Linked DNA regions of Simiduia agarivorans SA1 = DSM 21679. The protein of the gene in region 1 interacts with the protein of each later gene in a pairwise test. Links are inferred from orthologs where the notes say so. Each region holds a gene or a part of one and is shown on either strand. Other genes may lie near its edges.

Region 1 (7,543 bases):
GATGGTCGGGTCACTTTCAACGCGGCGCTGTTCCAGATTGACTGGACCGACCTGCAGGTACCTACCAAGTCGGAGGTCAATGCGCTCAACATCATCAAAAATGGACAGCAGGGTGAGATCAACGGGCTTGAGCTGACCCTGCAAGCGCACGCGACTGAACGCTTGCGTTTCGATGGTTGGATTACTTATTACGATACCCAGCTCACCGAAGACGCACCGGAAATCGATGGTCTCAAGGGTGACAGCTTCCCCGGTGTTCCGGAGCTGCAATTTAACCTGGCGGCTGATTACGCCATCCCGCTCGACAGTGCCGAGTTAGTGTTGCGCGGCAACTACTACTGGAAAGATGAGGTCAAAACCCAGCTCAATGACACCATCGCCAACAATGGCGACTATGTAGAGCTGGACAGTTACGGCCTGCTGAACGTGAGTGCTGACTATGTTCGCGATCAGTGGCATGTGAAGCTGTATGTGGACAACCTCACCAACGAGTACTATGAAAATGGTGCGCGCGGTGAGGCTCGCTATGGCGAGCGCGGTTCGTTCCGCTACGTGGGCACCCCGCGCCTGATTGGTCTGGAAGCGGGTTACCGTTTCTGATTGCCAGTAAAGTGTGATTAAAGGCGGGCGCAGAGCCCGCCTTTTTTATAGGGATGTTTTGGGTGGTGGAATGCGCTGGCGCTTATTCCACCCTACGGAATGTGTGCTGGCTGGTGTGGTGGAATGCGCTGGCGCTTCTTCCACCCTACGGAATGTGTGCGGGTTGGTGTGGTGGAATGCGCTATCGCTTATTCCATCCTACGAAATGTGTGCGGGCTGGTGTGGTGGAATGCGCTGTCGCTTATTCCACCCTACGGAAACGCGCGCAATCTGGTAGGGTGGAATAAGCGCCAGCGCATTCCACCACCAATTTTTAAAAATAGACATCATGACCTCTCAAAACCACCTCCTAGATCAAACCCGCCAGGCTTTGGCACAGGAAAACGGCCCCCAATTGCAGCAACTCTGCAAGCAATGGTTAAGCCGGTTCCCGCAGGCGCCCGACGGTCACTATGTGGCGGGTGTGTTGGCCGGTCAGGCAGAAAAGTTTGCGCTGGCCGCCAAAGCGTTTGAGCGGGCCTTGCAGCTGGATCAAAACCGTTGTGATGCTGCCATTCAGCTGGCGCGTTGCTTGGTGCGCACTGGCGATCACGCACGAGCCTGCCAACTGGTGCGATTGGCGGCTGACGATATTCGCGGCAAGCCCTGGTTACAGGATCTGGCCGGCTCGGTGCTGACGCACATCGGCTGTCACGCCGAGGCTTTACCGCTCTACCGGGCCGCTGTCAGCGCGGTGCCCAGCCACGCGGAATACCTGAGCAATTTGTCGGCCTGCGCCCTGTTCAATGGTGAAACTTTCCTGGCAAAGGAATCGCTCGAGGCCCTGCTGGCGCTGTCGCCGGATCATCCTCGCGCCTGGTGGCAGTATTCGCGTTTGTCGGGTATCGATCGACAAGCCGCCATTAAGTTAGTCGGCGATCGCTTACCCCGGTGGCAAGGGCCTTTGAATCAGGCATATGGCTACTATGCATTAGCCAAGTGGTACGAAGACGAGCAGGACTGGCCCCGGGCCGCTAATACCTATCAGCGGGCCGCTGAAGCCGCTCAGGCAGTGGCGCCTCCCTACAGCGGTGCCGATGAGAAGCTGACCGTAGATGCGTTGATACGTGGCTTTGACGCCGATTGGTGGCAAAAAACACCGGCGGCTGCGCCGGCCGGGAACACTGAAGGCACTGAGCCGCTGTTCATCGTCGGGTTGCCGCGCACCGGCTCCACCCTGATCGATAGCATATTATCTGCACACTCTTCGGTGACCAGCGCTGGCGAACTTCAATTTGTGGGTCTGGTCACCAAGCAGCTCACAGGCCTCAAAGCGTCGCAGGCACTGAATCCCGCTATCGCTGCAGCCAGTGCGGGCATTGACCCTGTGGCGGTGGCGCAGGGGTATTGGCAGGCCTCCGCCTATCTCGGCTTACCCGGTGGCTTACGCACAGACAAGCTGCCCGGAAACTTCTATTACTTGGGGCTTTTGGCCAAGGCTTTCCCGCATGGCCGGTTTGTGCACGTGCTGCGCGATCCCCTGGATGCCTGCTTTGCCATCTACAAACAACTGTTTGCCGGTGCTTATCCCTTCTCCTATGACCTGGACGCATTGGCAGATTACTACCTGGGCTACCATCGGCTGATGGCGCACTGGCGTAGCTTGCTGGGTGATCGATTGGTTGAAGTGAAATATGAGGATCTGGTCGCCGACCCTCATCAACAGGTACCGCAGTTGCTTCAGCGCCTGGGGTTGTCCATGGAGCCTGACTGCCTCGCTTATTACCAGCAAAAACAAACCGTAGCCACAGCCAGCGCTGCTCAGGTGCGCGAAAAACCGCACACCCGGTCTATAGGTCGCTGGCGGCACTTCGAGACGCTGATGGCGCCTGTGGCTGAAAAACTCAGGGCCTTGGAGTAGCCCCGTAAGTTCGGGGTCAGACTCCCTCATGCTAAAGCACCAAGGGCTAAGCACTTAGTGCTTTAGCATGGGGGAGTCTAGTCCGACCGAGTCTGGTCCGACCGAGTCTGGTCCGACCGAGTCGTTCGAGCTACTTCTTCTTTGCTTTTGCTTTGGGCTTCTGGGCTGCCAGCAGAGGTTTAAGAAAGCGGCCCGTATGGGAGTGCTTTGCCTTCGCCACATCCTCCGGGGTGCCGGTGACGATGATTTCACCGCCGCCGCTGCCGCCTTCGGGGCCTAAGTCCACCACCCAGTCGGCGGTTTTGATCACGTCCAGGTTGTGCTCGATTACCACCACGGTATTGCCGTGATCGCGCAGGCGGTGCAACACGTTCAGCAGCTGCTGGATGTCGTAGAAGTGCAGGCCTGTAGTCGGCTCATCGAGGATGTACAGGGTTTTACCGGTATCGCGTTTTGACAATTCCCGCGACAGTTTGACCCGCTGGGCTTCACCGCCCGAGAGCGTGGTGGCTGCCTGCCCCAAGCGGATGTAGGACAGGCCAACATCCATCAGGGTTTGCAGTTTTTTAGCAATGGCGGGCACCGCATCGAAAAACTCGCGCGCGTCTTCTACCGTGAGGTCCAGCACCTCATGGATGTTTTTGCCTTTGAATTTGATCTCCAGCGTTTCCCGGTTGTAGCGTTTGCCTTTACACACGTCGCACGGCACGAACACATCGGGCAGGAAATGCATTTCCACTTTGGTTACGCCGTCGCCCTGGCAGGCCTCGCAGCGTCCGCCTTTAACGTTAAAACTGAAGCGCCCGGGCTTGTAGCCGCGCGAGCGGGCTTCCTGGGTGCCGGCAAACAGGTCGCGGATGGGAGTGAAAATACCGGTGTAGGTGGCCGGGTTGGAGCGCGGTGTGCGGCCAATGGGGCTCTGGTCGATATCCACGCACTTGTCGAAATGCTCCAGGCCCTGCACGGATGTGTGCTCGGCCGCTTTCAGGGTGGTGGCCTTGTTCAGCGCTGTTGCTGCCAGGGGATAGAGGGTGGCATTGATCAGCGTGGATTTACCCGAGCCCGAAACCCCGGTGACACAGGTCATGAGTCCCACCGGGAGGGTAAGCGTGACGTTTTTCAGGTTGTTGCCGGTGGCGCCGGCGAGTACCAGCTCTTCTTTGGCGTTGTAAGGCGTACGTTTGGCCGGCACGGCAATGGATTTGCGGCCTGAGAGGTAATCGGCAGTGAGCGAGTTTTTCGCTTTGATGACCTGCTTGTAGGTGCCGGCAGCCACCACCTCTCCCCCGTGCACGCCGGCGCCGGGGCCGATATCGATCAGGAAGTCGGCGGCGCGGATGGCATCCTCGTCGTGCTCCACCACGATCACCGTGTTACCCAGATCGCGCAGGTGTGTCAGTGTGCGCAGTAAGCGCTCATTATCGCGCTGGTGCAGGCCGATGCTGGGTTCATCCAGAATGTACATCACGCCCACCAGGCCAGCACCGATCTGGCTCGCGAGCCGGATGCGCTGTGCTTCGCCGCCGGAAAGGGTTTCAGCACTGCGGTTCAGGGTGAGATAATTCAGGCCCACGTCCACCAGAAACTGGAAGCGGTCGCGCAACTCTTTCAACACCTTGCTGGCGATTTCCTGTTTGCGACCCGTGAAGCTCAGGGACGAGAAATAATCGAACGCCTCGCCCACGGGCAGTGAGGTGATGTCGGGCAGGGTGCGGTTGTCCACAAATACATGGCGGGCATCGCGGCGCAAACGGGTGCCCTGGCATTCAGGGCAATTCTGGTGCGACAGGAATTTGGCCAGGTCTTCGCGCACCATATTGGAATCGGTGTCGCGATAGCGCCGTTCCATATTGGGAATCACGCCTTCAAAGCGGTGGGTGCGTTGGTAGATATCGCCCCGGTCGTTGACGTAGCGGAAGGATACCTCCGTATCGCCCGAGCCCTGCAGCACCGCCGTCTGGTCTTTCTTCTTCAGTTTTTTCCACGGCACATCAATGGAGAATCCATAGTGTTCGGCAAGGCTTGTGAGCATGTGGAAATAATACACATTGCGTCTGTCCCAGCCGCGGATGGCACCTTCGGCCAGGGTCAGTTCCGGGTCGTGAATTATCTTGTCTTCATCAAAATACTGGCGCACACCCAGGCCGTCACAGCTGGGGCAGGCACCGGCCGGATTGTTGAAGGAAAACAGCCGGGGTTCCAGTTCGGCGAGGCTGTAATCGCAGATGGGACAGGCGTGTTTGGCGCTGAAAATACGGTCGTCACCGTCGCCGTCCATGTAGCTGATCAGGGCTTGGCCGTCAGCGAGATTGAGGGCCGTTTCGAACGATTCAGCCAAACGCAGCTGTAAATCTGCCTTGACCTTAAAGCGATCGACCACCACTTCAATGGTGTGTTTTTTCTTTTTGTCGAGTTTCGGTGCATCGTCCAGATCCACCACCAGGCCGTCGATGCGGGCGCGGATAAAACCGTCGCGTTTCAGCTGTTCCAGAATATGTAAGTGCTCACCTTTGCGGTCTTTGACCAAGGGCGCCAGCAACATGATTTTGCTGCCTTCCGGCAGGGCCAGCACCTGATCCACCATTTCGCTGACGGTTTGGGCGGCGAGAGGTTCCCCGTGTTCCGGGCAGCGGGGCTCACCCACGCGCGCGTACAGCAGGCGCAGGTAGTCATAGATTTCAGTGATCGTGCCCACCGTGGAGCGGGGGTTGTGCGAGGTGGATTTCTGCTCGATGGAGATGGCGGGGCTCAGGCCCTCCACGTGATCCACGTCGGGCTTTTCCATCATGGACAAAAACTGGCGCGCATAGGTGGACAGAGACTCCACGTAGCGGCGCTGGCCTTCGGCATAGAGCGTATCAAATGCGAGTGAAGACTTCCCCGAACCGGATAGCCCGGTAATCACCACCAGCTTGTCGCGCGGGATGTCGAGGTCGATGTTCTTGAGGTTATGGGTGCGGGCGCCGCGAACCAGAATGGTATCCACTGCTGACTGCTCTCTATGGGATCACAAAGCGGTCGATTATAGCGAAGGGGCGGAGGGGTGTCAGGTAAGGAAGGGAAAAGGGCAGGGCCATTGCGGCCCTGCCCCGAGGCTTAGTTCTGGATAACGCTGATGTTGTTGCCGGAGCCGCCGCCCTGTACCACATTGGCATAATCATAAGCACCGGTTTGCTGAACAAATACCGTGTTATTCATGCCATCCATACCCATGCCGTACTGAGAAATATAGGTTTGGTTGTACATGCCGGACTGATCCACGATGGCATCATTCAGGTCGCCTGACTGATACACATCGGCATACAGGCCTTCACCGTTCTGGCTTACCAGCGCAGTGTCGGCAATACCGTACTGGTTAACCCACGCGCTGTTACCTAAGCCGTCCTGATCGACCAATGCCAGATGAATACCTTGCGGACCCTGATACACATTGGTGCTGTTGGATTCGCCGGATTGAGCGACGTAGGCTTCGCTGAACAGTGAGCCGTCCTGACCAATGCTGGCACTGTTATTTGCACCGGTTTGTGCGATGTCCGCGGTTGCCAGATCGGAGATTGCGGTCTGGCTGATGCTTGCGTTGTGGCCTTGGCCTTCCTGGCTGATGTAGGCACCGGAGAGCCAGGCATCATCCTGATAAATTGACGCGGTCTGGAAGGCACCGGTCTGGAAGATGTAGGCCTGATCACCGTAGGTGTTGTTTTGGAAAATGCTTGCGTTAAGGCCCATGCCGTCAACCTGCTCAACCTGAGCGGAGGACATGTCGGTGGTATCCTGGGTGATGTTTGCGCTAGACAGGAAGGCGAATTCCTGCGAAATCTCCGCGTCGTTACCGGTGGCATTGAATTGGTAGATTCCTGCTGACGAGTCGTCGGAAATAGCTACCTGGGAAATCTCGGCGCGGTTGTCGTCACCCACCTGGTAAACAGTTGCGTTGGCATACCAGCTGTCGTCCTGCGCGATCGCCGCACGGTTCTGGTTGCCTTGTGTGTCGATCAGAGCATACATCGGCGCGGTTGAATTGCTCTGCACAATTGCGGCACCATTTTCTGAGCCAGACTGGTTGATGCTGGCCTGGGCTTCGGTGGTGCCGATCTGGTCTACGGTGGCATCGTTGTATTCGCCGAACTGGGTAACCGACGCCATATTGCCGTCTGCGAGTGCGCCGGTAGATGCCAATGCGATGGCAATGGCTAAAGGGTTGATCAATTTTTTCATAGCATCTTCCTCATTGATGGATTTACTGCGATTGACGAACAGAGACCGATAACTGGTCTCCGTACTGCGTTATGCTGGCGGCGTGGTGATTGCCGTACTGCTGCAACACAACGGAATTCTGATTACCTTGTTGCTGAATGGTCGCCGTGTTGGCGCTGCCGTCCTGATGCACATTCGCACTGTTGGCGAAGCCCGATTGCTGGAGCACCAGCTGATTGAGCGAGCCGGATTGGATCAGGAACAAGAGATTGTCTTCACCTTGCTGGGAAACCCGTGCTGAGTGGTTGTCACCCAGCTGTTGCACAGAGGCGTGTTGGTTGTACCCGGATTGAACCAGTGCGACGCGTTGCCCAATGCCGCTTTGTTGGATGTCTGCACTGTTGACGCTACCGAGTTGCTCGACCAGCGCCGCGTGATTGGCATGGCTCGGCAGCTCGCTGAAGAGTGCATCCAGATCGCCGGCGCCCAGGTCCGGCGAGGCTGCCGCGTTGAGACTGAACGCGAGCGCGAGGCAGCCGATGTATAGCGGTGTTGTTATTGTTTTTTGCCAGCGCGTCATTGCGCTAAAACCATCCATGGGATTTGAACTCCGTCACAGTGGAGCCTCATTCTCTGTTGTTAAAAAACCGCTAACTATCCAACAGAAGACTGAAAATGTTTTTTGTGACTGATCAGTATCTAATGTTTTTTTATGATCAAAAATACGTCCCTGTATTAGATTTACATTAGTTTACTTTTTTGGCGGTACGTCTGTACTTCTACGTTTGTTTTTGCAGCGCAGGTTTAGCCGACATATATTGCTTTAAAGTTGCATTGTTGATGTCTTCA
Region 2 (7,147 bases), 1.8 Mb from region 1 along the record:
TCCGATGGATTGTCGGATGAACTGAATGACGAAGCCCTGGCCCGCCTCTTGTGCAGTGCGCGTTCTCCTCGCGACGCCGCCGCCAAGTTGATGGATGCCGCACTGGATGAGGGTGGCAACGACAACATCACGCTACAGGTGATTGAGTCGCCTCTGACCAAACGCTATTTCTATACCCCCATCACCGATTGGCTGCCCGCACTCACGGGCAATGCCGGACTGGACTTTTCTTTATACACATTGGCCACTGCCTCGCTGGCGTTGCTGTGTTTCTGGGTGATAGGTTAATCACACGCCATGCAAATTCCCGGTTACCGCATTATTCGCAAAATTAATCAGGGCGGCATGTCGACCGTGTACCTTGCAATCCAACTCAGCGTTGGACGCGAGGTGGCACTCAAAGTGATGTCCCCTGCCCTCAACGCCGACCCGGTTTTCAGTGAGCGCTTTCAACGGGAAGCCAATATTGTTGGCCAATTGTCACATCCGAATATCGTCTCTATCTACGATATTGGCCGCTATAAAAACCTGAATTACATTGCCATGGACTACCTGCCCGGTGGTTCGGTGCACGACAAGATGGCCACCGGTCTGAGCACATCGGAAATTTTACGGATCGTGCGTGAAATGGCGCTCGCGCTGGACCTGGCCCATGAAAAAGGCTACATCCACCGCGACATCAAACCCGAAAACATTCTGTTCAGGGAAAACAATTCAGCCGTGCTCTCGGATTTCGGCGTGGCGAAAACTGTCAGCAGCGCGTCACAAATGACAAACGCCGGCATGGTCGTGGGCACGCCCCACTACATGAGCCCGGAACAGGCACGCGGTAAGGCCATTGATGGCCGCTCCGACATTTACAGCCTGGGCGTGGTTTTTTATGAAATGCTCACCGGCACCGTGCCCTATAAGGCCGAAGAAGCGGTTGCCATCGCCATCAAACACCTGACGGCACCGATTCCCAAGTTACCCCCGCAATACTCGCTTTATCAGAAATTACTGAATACTTTGCTGGCCAAAGATCCCGACGACAGGTTTCAGCGTGGTCGCGAGATTGTCAATGCCATCGACGAGCTTGATGCCACACTCAGCGGCAGCCGGCCACGCTATATGTCGAATACCGAGCCCTCCGCCATGCATATTGCATCGCTGTTCAAGGCGTTGGTATTGACCAGCTACGCGGCACTGTCAGCCCAGGCCAAAGCCGCCGTCACCGAGATAGCCCGCTGGCGCTGGTCACCGAAGCGCAGTTTTTATCGTCGGCCTGACTCCACTGTCACAGAAATCAGAACCAATCCGGACAGTGGCGAAAACGACCGGACCACCGTGGTATCCACCCGCATTCAGAAGGCGGCCTATTTTCAGGCGGGTAATCACCGGACGGGTTTCAGCATTGCCCGCGTGCTGTCGATTGTGCTGGTGGTCGGCAGCCTTTGGTTTACCTTCAGTGTTGCATTGATCCGATTTCACTTACCGGGTGAAAATCACTACCCGATTGCACTGCGCAATGCGGCAATATTCAGTGCAGCGTTGCTCAATCAACGTGACCTGACAGCCCCGATTATCATCGAAGCCAGTGAACCTGAACCCCTGGCACAGATGACCTCGACACCCCAACCCGTTTTGCGCACGCCAGAACCAGAAGTCGCTGAGACTGAAATCAATGAATCTGAAGCACTTCCAACGGATACCTTGCCCGATACCGACACGCCTGAAGCCGAGGTAGCAGAGCCTGCGCCTGAACCCATACCTGAACCGCCGCCCGCCCCTCGATTTGCGTTGACCGTTAATCCAGAGCCGGTATCAGCACGCGTGCGCATTCTTAATATCAAAGAAAAGTATCAACCCGGTATAGCGTTACTGCCTGATCGCTATCTGGTCGAAGTTACCGCGGAGGGTTACCACACCTACAAGGAATGGGTGCGCCTTGGCACACAGGACCGGTCACTGGATGTGAGTTTACGCAAGGTAGTGGTGCCCGGGACTCTGTTTAAAAACGAGCTCGCCAACGGTGACCAAGGGCCGGAAATGGTGATCATTCCTGCCGGCACCTTCACCATGGGTGATAAAGGGTCGAGCGTTACCATGCCCGAGCGACGCGTGACCATTGATCAGCCCTTTGCCGTCAGCCGATTTGAAATCACCTTTGCCGATTTCGACAAATTCCTCAGTGCCAATAATCTGGGGCAACCCGACGATGAACGCTGGGGACGAGGCAGCCGACCGGTCATCAATGTCAGCTGGGAGCAGGCGCGCGCGTACACGCAATGGCTGTCTGAATCCACCGGAAAGAAATACCGCTTGCCCACCGAGGCTGAATGGGAGTTTCTGGCGCGCGCCAACAGTGAAGGCGATTACTGGTGGACCGGCGACGCCAAAAAGCGTGCAAACTGCCGCAACGGCTGCCAAAGTGATTACGCCGGCTTGTTTACCACCAAAACAGCACCGGTTGGCAGTTACAACCCCAATGCATTTGGTGTGCATGACACCGCCGGCAACGTGGCAGAATGGGTTGAGGATTGTTTCCAGAATCATTATCTGAGCGCCCCCAGGGACGCCAGTGCAGTTAAATTAGCCCAATGTGATTTGCGCAGCGTGCGCGGCGGATCCATGAAGGACTCCGCCAAAGATATTACCGTCCATCACCGGGAAGGCCGCGATGCCAGCAAAGCCTATAACGATGTTGGCTTCAGAGTAGTCGTCGAGCTTTACTAACCACAGCTCACGCTCGCGTCAGGCGCGAGCTTTGAGCTTGTGAATCGCATCGCGCAATTGTGCCGCCTGCTCAAACTCCAGATCCTTGGCATGCTGAAACATTTTTTGCTCCAGCTCAGCAATGGTTTTCCAAATATCTTCGCCCTCAGCCAATGCGTAATCGGCAGGTTTTTCGGCCACTTTCTGACGTTTTTTCTTACCAGGTGCCTGCCCGGCTTCCAGAATATCGGCGATGGATTTTTTAACCCCTACCGGGGTAATGCCGTGCTTTTCATTGTGCGCCAACTGCTTTTCCCGCCGGCGATCCGTTTCGTCAATCGCGCGCTGCATGGAGCCAGTGATTTTGTCCGCATACAAAATCGCCTTGCCGTTCAAGTTGCGGGCCGCGCGCCCGATGGTCTGGATCAAGGAACGGTCCGAACGCAGGAAACCCTCTTTATCGGCATCCATGATCAGTACCAATGATACCTCTGGCATATCCAAACCTTCACGCAACAGGTTGATTCCCACCAACACGTCAAATTCGCCCAGGCGCAGGTCGCGGATGATTTCCATGCGCTCGACCGTGTCGATATCGGAATGCAGATAACGCACCCTGACACCGTGCTCCTGTAAATAATCGGTCAGGTCTTCGGCCATGCGTTTGGTCAGCACGGTAATCAATACCCGGTCGCCGGCGCCGACGCGTTGCCGAATCTGCGACAGCGCATCATCCACCTGGCTGCCGGCCGGGCGCACCTCCACCACCGGATCCACGAGACCAGTGGGACGCACCACCTGCTCCACTGTCTGACCGGCATGCTGCTTTTCGTAGTCTCCGGGTGTGGCGGAAACAAATATCGTCTGGGGCGCGAGTTTTTCCCATTCATCAAAGCGCATGGGCCGGTTATCCAGCGCCGATGGCAGTCGAAAACCGTATTCCACCAAGGTTTCTTTGCGCGACCGATCGCCGCGGTACATACCCCCGATCTGTGGCACTGCCACATGAGATTCATCCACCACCAGCAAAGCATCGGCCGGCAGGTAATCGAACAAGGTGGGCGGTGCCATGCCAGGCTCCCGCCCGGACAAATAGCGCGAATAGTTTTCAATGCCGTTGCAGTAACCCAGCTCCACCATCATTTCAATATCGTAACGGGTGCGCTGCTCCAGCCGTTCAGCGGCAACCAGCTGGTTTTCATTGCGTAAAAACGTCAATCGTTCAGCCAGATCCGCCTTGATCTGCTCTACCGCTTCCAGCACGCGTTCGCGCGGGGTGACGTAGTGAGATTTCGGGTAAATAGTGAATCGCGGTACTTTCGATTGCACCCGCCCGGTGAGCGGATCAAACAGGCTGATTTGTTCAATTTCATCGTCGAATAATTCCACCCGCACAGCCAGATCGTCGGCATCGGCGGGGAAAATATCCACTACCTCGCCGCGCACGCGGTAGGTGGCTCGGTGAAACGCCGCGTCGTTGCGCGTGTACTGCAGCTCGGCCAATCGACGCAGTAAGGTGCGCTGATTCATCGGGTCGCCGCGATCCAGGTGAATCACCATTTTCAGGTAGGCATCCGGATCACCCAGACCATAGATCGCCGAGACAGTGGCGACCACAATGGCATCGCGCCGCTCCATCAGCGCTTTGGTGGCAGATAGCCGCATTTGCTCAATGTGTTCGTTGATGGATGCGTCTTTTTCAATAAACGTATCAGACGACGGTACGTAGGCTTCCGGCTGATAGTAATCGTAGTAAGACACGAAGTACTCCACCGCATTATTGGGAAAGAACTCCTTGAACTCGCCATAGAGTTGTGCAGCCAGCGTTTTATTCGGCGCCATGATCATGGTGGGCTTTTGCAACGCGGCGATCACATTGGCAATGGTGAACGTTTTTCCCGAGCCGGTAACACCCAACAAGGTCTGGTGACTCAAGCCCGCTTCCAACCCCTTGACCAGGGCCGCAATTGCATTGGGTTGATCGCCAGCCGGCGCGAACGCGCTGTGTACCTCGAACTGCTTCATCATCTATATCCCGATTCACCAGAGCGCATCATAACAAATTCAGCCCCGGCCTCCTTGTAGTCGGCCAAGCCGCACGCGACAATACCGCAAAGCCACAAGGATACCCCCGATGAAAGCGCCTCACCTCGTCGCCCAGCCCGTCAGTGTCACCCGTAAAATGGCGGCGGCATTGCCCAAACTGGCCAAACTCGCCGCCGAAAAAGGCCTGCAACTGCATCACCTGGGCGCAGGCTACCCGCACCCGGAGGTCACAGACCCCACGGATTACATTGCGCGCAGCAAGGCCTGGTTTGACCATCTGGCCCAGGACACCAGCTTGCGGGACGTGATGCGGCCACTCTACGGCTATACGGATACGCTTGGCCCGAGGATTGCCCGCGAGCGCTTTGCCGAGGTCTATGGTCGCGATTTCAACGCCAGCATCGACCCCGACAGCTGCATCCCCACCATCGGCTCCACCGGCGGCATCAACCTCTTGTGCTCCTTGTTCGAACGGGCCGGGGAAAAAATAGGCTACATCACCGACGCCCCGACCTATGCTGGATTTCTGGCCCGGGCTGGTCTGTGTCAACAAGCCAGAATCTACAGCGTGGATATGGATGCGGAAGGGCCAGACCCGGCACAGCTGCGCGCCCAGATCCACCGCGCGCGCGCAGAAGGCCGTTTTGTCCCCTTCTACTACACGGTGCCCGATGGTCACAACCCGGGCGGCATCTCCTTCAGCAACGCGCGTCGCCGCGCGATTCTCGAGGTGCTAAGAGACGAAGATGTGTTAGTGGTTGAAGATGCACCCTACAACTACATCAGTTTTGATGCGCCGGAAGACCGCCCGCACATTTTTTACAGCCTGGCGCCAGAGCAGACGGTACATCTGTTTACCGCGTCCAAAGTCGGTCTACCGGGCCCGCGTATCGGTTTTGCCTTCACCCAGGCCCGGATCACACTCAAGGATGGCAGCAATAAGGCTTTAACCGACTTGCTGCTCACAGAAGCCAGCAGCCAGACGTTGCTGCACAATCCGGAAGCGCTGATGGCCTTTGCCGCATTTTTGGGCGATGACAGTTTCGCCACCCGCGCCAGCCTCTGGCCCATGGCCGAGCAAAAAATTGCGCTCTACCGCGAGAACCGCGACCTGTTGCTGTCGACGCTGAAACAGCGCCTGGGCGACCACCCGGATTTGTTTCAATGGACAGAGCCCGGCGCCGGCTTTTTTTCCGTGTTTACGCTCAATCACCCGAGCTTGCACTGTGATACCGCCTTTACCGAGCGACTGGTGGCAGACTATGGCGTGGTCACCATTCCCACCTTCAGTTTTTATCCGGACGATGCCCGTGCACGCAACCCGATGGCTGGACTGAACCAATTGCGCCTGTCCTTCTGCTTCAGCGAAGGCGAAGGCGCGGCGCGCAGGCAGCAATTGCTGGATGCCAGCAATGCCTTTGCCAGCGCCCTGCGTCAGGAGTGCCGGATCGACCAGCAGTGATGGATTTTGCTGTTGCGTGAAAAATCGGGGTCGAGTGTCTCGCGGGTAATATCTTCCACCCGATAGCGAGTCTCGATCTCCGGTGCCAGGGTGAAGCTGCGCAGGTTATTGGAAAAATACAGCACGCCTTTTGGCGCCAGCAAGCGCATGGCATCATCAATCAGCTGAACCTGATCGCGCTGGATATCAAGTACGCCCTCCATGCGTTTGGAATTGGAAAAACTCGGGGGGTCGAGCATGATGATGTCGTACTCGCCTTTGGCCGTTGCCAACCACTGCAAACAGTCCGCCTGCTCAAGGCGATTCTGCTGTTCACCCAGGCCATTTTCGGCAAAATTCTTGCGGGCCCAATCCAGGTAGGTGCGCGACATGTCCACCGAGTGAGTAAAACGCGCGCCGCCTACCGCCGCATGCACAGAAGCCGTTGCGGTATAACAAAACAGATTCAGGAAGCGTTTACCGCGCGACTCGTTGGCAATGCGCAGCCGCAACGGGCGATGATCCAGGAACAAGCCGGCATCCAGGTATTGCCACAGATCCACCAATAGCCGGACCTGCCCTTCACGCACTGGCACCAGCGGGTGGACCGCGCGCACCTGCTGTTTCTCATACTGTTGTTTGCCGGCGGTACGGCGACGGGTTTTGTAACTGATGTGATCCTGGCTGATGCCAAGCACGCCCGGCAGCGCATCGCGCACCTCTTCCATCCGGCGCCGTGCTGCGGTCTCGTCCACTTTTGCCGGAGGTTGATACTCCTGCACATGGGCATAGCCTTCGTACACATCCACCGCCACGGCATATTCGGGCATATCTGCATCATACAGGCGATAGCAGTGAATATTTTCCCGCTTGATCCATTTGGCCAACTGCTTCTGGTTTTTCTTTAACCGGTTAGCAAACATTTCCGCGCCGGCCGACAAAACCACTGGGCGCAATTCGATTGGC

The links. Proteins that work in one complex are often made in the same cells at the same time.
Region 2: the proteins of uvrA (region 1) and uvrB interact in binary tests that used the Escherichia coli proteins (3 or more experiments, as listed by UniProt). The link is inferred for Simiduia agarivorans SA1 = DSM 21679 from one-to-one orthologs.

What each region holds. Positions count from the first base shown.
Region 1 is NC_018868.3:1,994,809-2,002,351, reverse strand. Bases 2,431-5,790 are described here. They hold uvrA (excinuclease ABC subunit UvrA), read right to left. Parts: upstream 5,487-5,790; coding sequence 2,631-5,486; downstream 2,431-2,630. Other genes in these bases: M5M_RS08850 (curlin-associated protein), read right to left, coding at 5,597-5,790; M5M_RS08860 (tetratricopeptide repeat-containing sulfotransferase family protein), read left to right, coding at 2,431-2,500. Also shown: M5M_RS08865 (TonB-dependent receptor), read left to right, coding at 1-600; more of M5M_RS08860, read left to right, coding at 929-2,430; more of M5M_RS08850, read right to left, coding at 5,791-6,715; M5M_RS08845 (PPE repeat-containing protein), read right to left, coding at 6,738-7,292; M5M_RS08840 (CsgG/HfaB family protein), read right to left, coding at 7,474-7,543. UniProt on the Escherichia coli protein: The UvrABC repair system catalyzes the recognition and processing of DNA lesions. UvrA is an ATPase and a DNA-binding protein. A damage recognition complex composed of 2 UvrA and 2 UvrB subunits scans DNA for abnormalities.
Region 2 is NC_018868.3:230,122-237,268, reverse strand. Bases 2,229-5,192 are described here. They hold uvrB (excinuclease ABC subunit UvrB), read right to left. Parts: upstream 4,723-5,192; coding sequence 2,734-4,722; downstream 2,229-2,733. Other genes in these bases: M5M_RS01070 (pyridoxal phosphate-dependent aminotransferase), read left to right, coding at 4,829-5,192; M5M_RS19235 (bifunctional serine/threonine-protein kinase/formylglycine-generating enzyme family protein), read left to right, coding at 2,229-2,715. Outside these bases: M5M_RS01085 (PP2C family protein-serine/threonine phosphatase), read left to right, coding at 1-288; more of M5M_RS19235, read left to right, coding at 298-2,228; more of M5M_RS01070, read left to right, coding at 5,193-6,202; rlmKL (bifunctional 23S rRNA (guanine(2069)-N(7))-methyltransferase RlmK/23S rRNA (guanine(2445)-N(2))-methyltransferase RlmL), read right to left, coding at 6,175-7,147. UniProt on the Escherichia coli protein: The UvrABC repair system catalyzes the recognition and processing of DNA lesions. A damage recognition complex composed of 2 UvrA and 2 UvrB subunits scans DNA for abnormalities.